One region of the Bradyrhizobium sp. CCBAU 11361 genome, then DNA from elsewhere that is predicted to be linked to it. Evidence: predicted binding sites of a transcription regulator. Region 1 holds the regulator's gene; the other holds the start of a gene.
The links. Region 1 encodes PhoB, which activates phosphate uptake and scavenging genes when phosphate is short. Its sites were predicted from a motif close to TGTCATNNANCTGTCAT; they were not measured.
Positions count from the first base shown of each region.

Region 2: a site for PhoB is predicted at 1,804-1,820, ahead of XI08_RS12840 (DUF2794 domain-containing protein). Genes of this name have one in related genera too.

Region 1 covers NZ_LBJZ01000200.1:218,942-223,463, forward strand. Annotated here, with positions in the region: gene XI08_RS44590 (aspartate aminotransferase family protein) at 1-608, opposite strand, end outside; gene XI08_RS44595 (GcrA family cell cycle regulator) at 1,064-1,573, shown strand; gene phoB (phosphate regulon transcriptional regulator PhoB) at 1,798-2,505, opposite strand; gene phoU (phosphate signaling complex protein PhoU) at 2,528-3,244, opposite strand; gene pstB (phosphate ABC transporter ATP-binding protein PstB) at 3,256-4,077, opposite strand; gene pstA (phosphate ABC transporter permease PstA) at 4,074-4,522, opposite strand, start outside.
Region 2 covers NZ_LBJZ01000148.1:12,637-17,158, forward strand. Annotated here, with positions in the region: gene acnA (aconitate hydratase AcnA) at 1-149, shown strand, start outside; gene XI08_RS12835 (DUF1223 domain-containing protein) at 371-1,147, shown strand; gene XI08_RS12840 (DUF2794 domain-containing protein) at 1,884-2,255, shown strand; gene XI08_RS12845 (GNAT family N-acetyltransferase) at 2,379-2,909, opposite strand; gene XI08_RS12850 (Bax inhibitor-1/YccA family protein) at 3,202-3,993, opposite strand; gene XI08_RS12855 (ABC transporter permease) at 4,273-4,522, opposite strand, start outside.

The DNA.
Region 1 (4,522 bases):
GCCTTGAGGAACGCAGGCGTTGCGGAACGTACGCCGCCCTCGCCCTGGATCGGCTCGATCAGGATGCCGGCGGTCTGCGGACCGATCGCTTTCTTGACGGCCTCGATGTCGCCATGCGGCACCTGATCGAAGCCATCCATCGGCGGACCAAAACCTTCGAGATATTTTGCGGATCCCGTTGCAGCCAGCGTCGCCAGCGTGCGGCCGTGGAAGGCGCCTTCGAAGGTGATGATGCGGTAGCGATCCGGATGCCCCTTGGAGAAGTGGTGATGGCGGACCAGCTTGATCACACCTTCCAGCGCCTCGGCGCCGGAATTGCAGAAGAACACGAAGTCCCCAAAGCTCTCATTGCACAGGCGCGTAGCGAGCTTCTCGCCATCCGGGCTCTGAAAAAGGTTCGACATGTGCCAGAGTTTCGTCGCCTGCTCCTGCAGCGCCTTGACCAGCGCAGGATGGGCGTGGCCGAGCGCGTTCACCGCGACGCCGGACGTAAAATCGAGATAGCGATCGCCATTGGTCGCAATCAGCCAGCAGCCTTCGCCGCGCTCGAAACCGAGGTCGGACCTGGCGAAAACGGGAAGCAAATGCGGCGCTGCGCTGCTAGTCATGACGGTCACTTGATGTTGCGGACGGTGTGAGCGTGCATTGCGCAACGCACCATTGACCGGCCCGGAAAACGAAACGTGCCGCCTTTTAAGGGCGGCACGTGACACTATCTTATGCTTGGTGAAACCGGTGTCAATGCCGCCCGAAAGCCTCGCGAAACGCTGAATCCGTAGTCTTGCGGTGCCAAATTTGCCGGATTTTGGCCACGGAACATGTGGAAGCGAGTCGGCTGACTCTTGCGCGTGAGTCACGCCATATTGTAGCGTTTGGCTTGTCAGATACGACATCTCGTGCAGCAGTTCTGATCCTCTAAGTCCTCATGTACCGGCGTAAACGTTCGGGCGCATCTGGTGTGCCCGGCGAGCCTTAAGGGATTCTGACGGCACGGGTTTTTCGAGGCTTAGGCATTCGCCGCGAGGCGCCAGGATGGCAGCCGCACGGCGAGGGAAAGGGTGCAATGACGGTTTTGACCTGGTCCGACGATCGCGTCGAGCAGTTGAAAAAGCTCTGGGAGGCCGGATTATCGGCCAGCCAGATCGCAGCCGAGCTCGGCAATGTGACCCGTAATGCCGTGATCGGCAAGGTGCACAGGCTCGGCCTGTCCGGCCGCGCCAAGAGCCCGTCATCGGCGGCTCCGCGGCCGCGCAAGGCGCGCCCCGCGCAGCACATGATGCGGGTGAGCCGCCCCATTGCGCGCGGCAACACCGCGCTGGCGCAGGCCTTCGAGGTCGAGGTGGAGGCCGAACCGGTCACCTACGACAACGTGGTGCCGATGAGCCAGCGGCTGTCGCTGCTGGAGCTGAACGAGGCGACCTGCCACTGGCCGGTCGGCGATCCCTCGAGCGCGGATTTCTTCTTCTGCGGCGGCAAGGCGCTGTCGGGCCTGCCCTACTGCGCCCAGCACTCGCGCGTGGCGTATCAGCCGGCCGCGGATCGCCGGCGCGCACCGGCCAAGCCCTCGCGGTGAGTTTAAGCCCGCGCTGCTAGTGTCGCGCGATGACGGCTCAAAATACTCCGTGCCGTCCCGGCGAAGGCCGGGACCCATACCGCGAGGTCTATCGACTCGTCCGCGGTGCCAATTCCGAACAACTCGTCTTCGCCAAACCACTTCCTGTGGTTATGGGTCCCGGCCTTCGCCGGGACGACCACTGAGTTTGCGGTCGCACTCAGCCCTAAAACATCCGCACAGGCTTACGTCTGCTCCGCCTTCGCAAAGCGATCATCCAGCGCGTAGCCGGCGCCGCGGACGGTGCGGATCGGGTCCTGCTCGCGGCCGAGATTGAGCAGCTTGCGCAGGCGGCCGATATGGACGTCGACGGTTCGCTCGTCGATGTAGATGTCGCGGCCCCAGACGCTGTCGAGCAGCTGCTCGCGCGAGAACACGCGGCCGGGATGCTCCAGGAAGAACTCCAGCAGGCGATATTCGGTCGGGCCGAGGTCGATCGGCCGGCCCGAGCGCGCCACGCGGCGCTTGTCGCGATCGAGCTCGATGTCGCCATAGGCGAGCACGGTGGCGAGCCGCTCGGGGCTGGCGCGCCGCAGCAGGCCCTTCACGCGCGCCAGCAGCTCCGGCACCGAGAACGGCTTGACGATGTAATCGTCCGCGCCGGTCGCAAGACCCCGCACCCGCTCGCTCTCCTCACCGCGCGCGGTGAGCATGATGATCGGCAGCTGCTTGGTCTCGGGCCGGGTCCGTAGCCGCCGGCACAGCTCGATGCCCGACAGTCCCGGCAGCATCCAGTCGAGCACGATCAGATCGGGGATATGTTCCTTGAGGCGGGTGTCGGCGTCGTCGCCGCGCATCACCGTCTCGACGTCATAGCCGTCGCCTTCGAGGTTGTAGCGGAGAAGCTCGGTGAGAGCTTCCTCGTCCTCAACCACCATAATGCGTGCGCCCATGGTGTCGTCGCTCCTTGCGTCTTCAGGTATTCGGGACCGTCGTGGCGAAGGTCGTCATGTCGCCCTTCGGCCGCTTGTCGGTGATCGCCTGGCCCTCGATCATGTAGAACACGGTCTCGGCGATGTTGGTGGCGTGGTCGCCGATCCGCTCGATGTTCTTGGCGCAGAACATCAGATGGATGCAGAACGAGATGTTGCGCGGATCCTCCATCATGTAGGTGAGGAGCTCGCGGAACAACGAGGTGCAGATGGCGTCGACTTCCTCGTCGCCCTTCCACACCGCCATCGCCGCCGGCAGATCGTGCGCGGCATAGGCGTCCAGCACCGACTTGACCTGCTGCTGCACGAGGTCGGTCATGTGCTCGAGGCCGCGGAACAGCTTGAGCGGATGGAAATCCGTCTCCAGCGCCGCGACGCGCTTGCCCATGTTCTTGGCGAGGTCGCCGATGCGCTCGAGATCGGTCGCAACGCGCATGGCGCCGACGATCTCGCGCAGATCGACCGCCATCGGCTGGCGGCGGGCGATGGTGAGCACGGCGCGCTCCTCGATGCGCTTCTGCAGCGCGTCGAGCTCGGTGTCGGTGGCGACCACGCGCTGGCCGAGCGCGACGTCACGGCGGATCAGCGCGTCGACGGAATCGACGATCATGCGCTCGGCAATCCCGCCCATCTCGGCGACGAGCCGGGTGAGCTCCTGGAGGTCGGTGTCGAAGGCCTTTGCGGTATGTTCAGAACCCATGTCCCGTCTCCTCAGCCGAACCGGCCGGTGATGTAATCCTGCGTGCGCCGGTCGCTCGGCGACGTGAAGATCTTGCTGGTGTCGTCGAACTCGATCAGCTCGCCGAGATACATGAAGGCGGTCTTGTCGGAGACGCGCGCCGCCTGCTGCATGTTGTGGGTGACGATCGCGATCGTGTAGTTCTCGGACAGTTCCTGGATCAGCTCCTCGACCTTGGCGGTCGAGATCGGGTCGAGCGCCGAGCAGGGCTCGTCGAACAGGATCACCTCGGGCCGCACCGCGACGGTGCGGGCGATGCAGAGGCGCTGCTGCTGGCCGCCGGAGAGCGACAGGCCGGAGGCGTTGAGCTTGTCCTTGACCTCGTTCCATAGCGCGCCGCCGCGCAGCGCCTTCTCGACGCGGTCGTCCATCTCGGACTTCGAGATCTTCTCGTAGAGGCGGATGCCGAAGGCGATGTTCTCGTAGATCGTCATCGGGAACGGCGTCGGCTTCTGGAACACCATGCCGACGCGGGCGCGCAGCAGATTGAGGTCGAGCTTGCCGTCGAGGATGTTGGTCTGGTCGAGCATGAGCTGGCCGGTGGCGCGCTGGCCCGGGTAGAGGTCGTACATCCGGTTGAAGATGCGCAGCAGGGTCGACTTGCCGCAGCCCGACGGGCCGATGAACGCCGTGACGCGGTTGGCGCCGAGCGTCAGGTTGATGTTCTTCAGCGCGTGGTGCTCGCCGTAATAGAAGTTGAGGTTGCGCACCGTCACCTTGGCCGGGGCCTCGGGCAACACCGGCGCCTGGGGCAAACCACCAGCCGCGCTCATCGATACGGAAAGCTCACTCATTTTGCGGTCCTCTCGGCGCCAAGGATGCGCGCGCCAATGTTCAGGGCAAGCACGGTAATCGTGATCAGCAGCGCGCCGCTCCAGGCCAGCTGCTTCCAATAGGCGTAGGGGCTCTGGACGAAGTTGTTGATGGTGACAGGCAGGTTCGCCATCGTCTTGTTCAGGCCGAGGCTGAAGAACTGGTTCGACAGCGCGGTGAAGAGCAGCGGCGCGGTCTCGCCGGCGACGCGGGCGGTTGCGAGCAGCACGCCGGTGATGAGGCCGGAGCGGGCGGCGCGGTAGGCGATCCGCTTGATCACCAGCGAGCGCGGCAGGCCGAGGGCGGACGCCGCCTCGCGCAGCGCGTTCGGCACCAGCAGCAGCATGTCCTCGGTCGTGCGCAGCACCACCGGGATGACGATGACGGCGAGCGCGAGGCTGCCTGCGATCGCCGAGAAGCCGCGCA
Region 2 (4,522 bases), on a different contig from region 1:
CGCGTCAGAAGCTGACCGCGGAGATCGTCTCCGGCGACGGTTCGTTGCAGCGCGTTTCGCTGCTCTGCCGCATCGATACGCTGGACGAGCTCGACTACTACCGGAACGGCGGCATCCTGCACTACGTGCTGCGCAAGCTCGCGGCGTAAGCGCGGATTTGTGAACGGTGGCTCACTGCGAAGTGAGTAGAAGGTTAAACGAAGGCGGCCTATCACAAGGCCGCCTTCGCGCGTTTGCGGCATGCTTCGGATGGGCCCGCCCGGCGGAAATTCCGGCCAGGACGGTTGAGTGTGCCGCGCCCCGTAAGACTACGGTGACCATCAGGCGATAAGATTTCCCTTCCCACGAGCAATGGTGTGCGGCGTTCGACATGACAGCAATGACGGCTTCTCATCCGATTTCACGTTGGTCCGGTGCCCTCTGGTCGGGAGCACTCGGTATCTGCGCGATCGTCGCCGTTATCCGACCCGCCGAGGCTGATCCCCGCGCCGTGGTTGAGCTCTTCACCTCGCAGGGCTGCTCCTCCTGCCCGCCCGCCGACCAGATCATCGGCGATCTCGCCAAAGACCCGTCGATCATCGCGCTGAGCATGCCGATCGATTATTGGGATTATCTCGGCTGGAAGGACACGCTGGCGGATTCGCGCTTCTCGGCGCGGCAGCGCGCCTATTCGCGCATGCGCGGCGACCGCGAGGTCTACACGCCGCAGGTCGTGGTGAATGGCTCGACGCATGTCATCGGCAGCGACCGTGCCGGCATCGAGAGCGCGATCGGCAAGACCGACAAAGGCGCGGGCGTGATGAGCGTGCCGGTGACGATGTCGCTCTCGGGCAAGCAGATCAACGTGTCGGTGGCCGCGAGCAAGGAGCCGGCGATCTCGCACGGCGAGGTCTGGATATGCTCGATCGCGAGGTCAGTGCCGATCGCGATCGCCAAAGGCGAAAATCGCGGACAGCAGATCACCTATCACAACGTGGTCCGCAACCTGCTCAAGGTCGGCGACTGGACCGGTCGTCCGGAAAGCTGGACGGTGCCGATCGAGAACCTGACGCGCGACGGCGTCGACGGCGCGGTGGTCTATGTCCAGGACGGCAGCCGCGAGAAACCGGGCCCGATGCTGGGCGCGGCGTACACGTCGCTGCACTGAAGCGCACGCTTCGCATTCTTCATGATGTGCGGTCTGGCTCTATCTCCTCATGGTGAGGAGCGCGCCCCCTTGCGCGCGTCTCGAACCAGGCGGGCCCGGCTGATGCCGCTCGGCCTCGATCCTTCGAGACGCCGCGCGAAGAGCGCCGCTCCTCAGGATGAGGGGAGAGAGTGTGCCTAAGATTGTCTCGGAAAATCTGGTCTCTCGTCATTCCGGGGCGCGCCGCTTCGGCGCGAACCCGGAATCCATTTCTCAACTCGAAAATTCGGATTGATAGATTTCGGGTTTGCACTTCGCGCGCCCCGGAATGACAGCGGGGCAGACACATCCCGACACAAACAAAAAAGGACCAACTCGCGTTGGCCCTCCTTGTCGCGCGTACAGACCCGATCCTCTCGACCCCGGGGGGCTGGGGGCTGAGGAATCCGGAACCGAAGGGACCGGGTCAACGCACACAAGTCTTTTCGCAATGCAGGGCGGCAGGCGCTGGGCGGAAAAGCGGCGATACTATGATTCCTGCTAACGATCCCGTGACGGTTCGTCGCGACAGAGTTCCACCGTTGCGTGTGTTCCGATTCGCGCTGGATTCGACCGGTTGCACCCAGAGCCCTTCAAAGAGCCCTCGAGAGCCCCTTGCGGCGGGGAACAGTTGGCGCAATCATGGGATTGTCATGATCCGCGGTTCCGGGGACGGTTTTCGCGGGCGCGATCATGTCGTGCGATGAGGAGGCGCCCCATGAGTCTGACGTCGGAGGATGCCGATCCGAGTGAGCAGCGCGCGGCGGCGCGTCCCGTCGCTGCAAATGCGCAGCCGAACCAGGTGACCTTCAACCGGCTCGAACTGCGCCGAATTCTCAACCTCTACGGCCGCATGGTCGCCGACGGCGAGTGGCGCGACTATGCCATCGACTTCCTGAAGGACCGTGCGGTGTTCTCGGTCTATCGCCGCGCCTCGGAAGTGCCGATCTACCGCATCGAGAAGGACCCGCGCCTCGCGCGCAAGCAGGGCATGTACAGCGTGATCTCGGCGACCGGCCTGATCCTGCGCCGCGGCCACGAGCTTGAGCGCGTGCTGCTGGTGATCGATCGCAAGCTGGCGGTGGTTTAGCCCAACGCCGTCATTCCGGGGCGCGACGAAGTCGCGAACCCGGAATCCCGATCCGTATCGCTCGCTTAAAACTTCTGGATTCCGGGTTCGCGCTACGCGCGCCCCGGAATGACCGTGTGAGGCCTACTTCCCCGGCACGGTGCTCGCGCCCTCGCCGAGCTCGCGCTGCATCATCACCGTGTCCAGCCAGCGGCCGAATTTCAGCCCGACATTGGGATGCGTGCCGATCATCCTGAAGCCGCCCTTGGTGTGCACGCCGATCGAGCCGGCATTGGCGGAATCGCCGATCACCGCGATCATCTGGCGGAAGCCGCGCGCCTCGCACTCGGTGATCAGCCGCTCCAGCAGCAACGAGCCGACGCCGCGGCGATGGAAGGAGGGATCGAGATAGATCGAGTTCTCGACCGTGAAGCGATAGGCCGGCCGCGGCCGGTAGGCACCGGCATAGGCGTAGCCGGCGACGCGCCCGTCGAGGATGGCGACGAAATAGGGATAGCCGCCGTCGACCAGCGCGCGGTAGCGCCGCGTCATCTCGGCAAGATCGGGCGGTTCCAGCTCGAACGTCGCCGTGCCCTCGCGGACGGCCTGCTGGTAGATGGCGGTGATGGCGGGGAGGTCGGCCTCAAGGGTGGGCCTGATTTCGGGTGCGGACATGGGGAAAGATTAGAGACTTCCTGCGACGGCCGGAAGAGGCCACGCTGCTTCCGCACCCGTCATTGCGAGCGCACCTCCACTTTCTCCGCCGTCATTCCCCGCGAAGGCGGGGAATCCAGTACGCCGCGGCCCCTCGGTTGATCACGACTGCCTCTGGAATACTGGATCGCCCGCCCCAGTGCGCAAGTGCGCACAAGGCGGGCGATGACACCGAGTGTGTGGCGCGCTCCCGGCCCAAACAAAAACCCCGGCCTTGCGGCCGGGGTTGGTATCCGTTCTCTCGTCGCAGTGCTTAGTCGCGCTGGCCGAGGAGCTGCAGAAGCAGCGTGAACAGGTTGATGAAGTTCAGGTACAGCGATAGCGCGCCGGTGATGGCCGCACGCTCTGCGATGTCACCGCCGGCCGAGGCGTAGCCGTAGATGTAGTCGTTCTTCAGCCGCTGGGTATCCCAGGCGGTGAGGCCCGCGAACACCAGCACGCCGACCACGGACACGATGAACTGCAGCATCGAGCTCGCCAGGAACAGGTTCACCAGGCTGGCAATGATGATGCCGATCAGGCCCATGAACAGGAACGAGCCCATCCCGGTCAGGTCACGCTTGGTGGTGTAGCCGTAGAGGCTGAGCGCACCGAAGGTCGCCGCGGTGATGAAGAACACCCGCACGATCGAGGTGTGCGTGAACACCAGGAAGATCGACGACAGCGAGATGCCCATCAGCGCCGAGAACACCCAGAACAGGATCTGGGCGGTCGAGGGTGCCAGACGGTTGATGCCTGCCGAGATCACGAACACCATGGCGAGCGGCGCGAGCATGAACAGCCACTTCAGGGGGCTGACGAACATCGCATAGCCGAACGGCGTCAGGAACAGCTTGCCGACGCGGACGGCTTCCGGGGTCGGAACGTCAGTCACGGCGGCCATGTAGACGCCGAGTGCGGCAAGGCCCGTGATGGCGAGGCCAATGCTCATGTAGTTGTAGATGCGCAGCATGTAGGCGCGCAGACCGGCGTCGACCGTCGCGGCGTCAACACGCCCGGCGGCCCTGCCGAAAGGAGAAGCGTAGTTACGGTCTAGGTCCGACATGGTCGATTCCCGTTGGTTGGCCGGTCCGGCATGAGGGTCGCCATGCCGCCGGTTCGTCAAATTCTATCTCGGATACCGACGTCTGCCGACTAAATTTTGGCTAACAATCGGGGCTCCGAACCCATTCGATATGTGGGAAACTAACACATACGCTGCAACCTTCCACGCGCGGCTGAATGTCGCCCTTGGCGTCAATCCTGACGCGAACCTGACGAGCAGTCGTGGTTAACCGCGGGAATCGTGCGATTCCGCTCTCCTGCGGCTGCCCGCTACCTTTTGTCACAAATTCCGCAACACCGTGGCGGGCTTTTTGTTCAACGCCAGGAGCGTGCCGGCGAGCCCGAGCCCGACGGTGACGACCAGGGCGGCAACGACCACGCCGGCTGCGCTGCCGGCCTGCCAGACGAAGCTGAGCGTCATCAGCCGCGTCACGATCATCCAGGCGGCGATGCTGCCGGCGATCACGCCGAAGACGGCGGTGGCGAGCCCGATCAGGAGGTATTCGAGCGCATAGGCGCCGAGCAGCCGC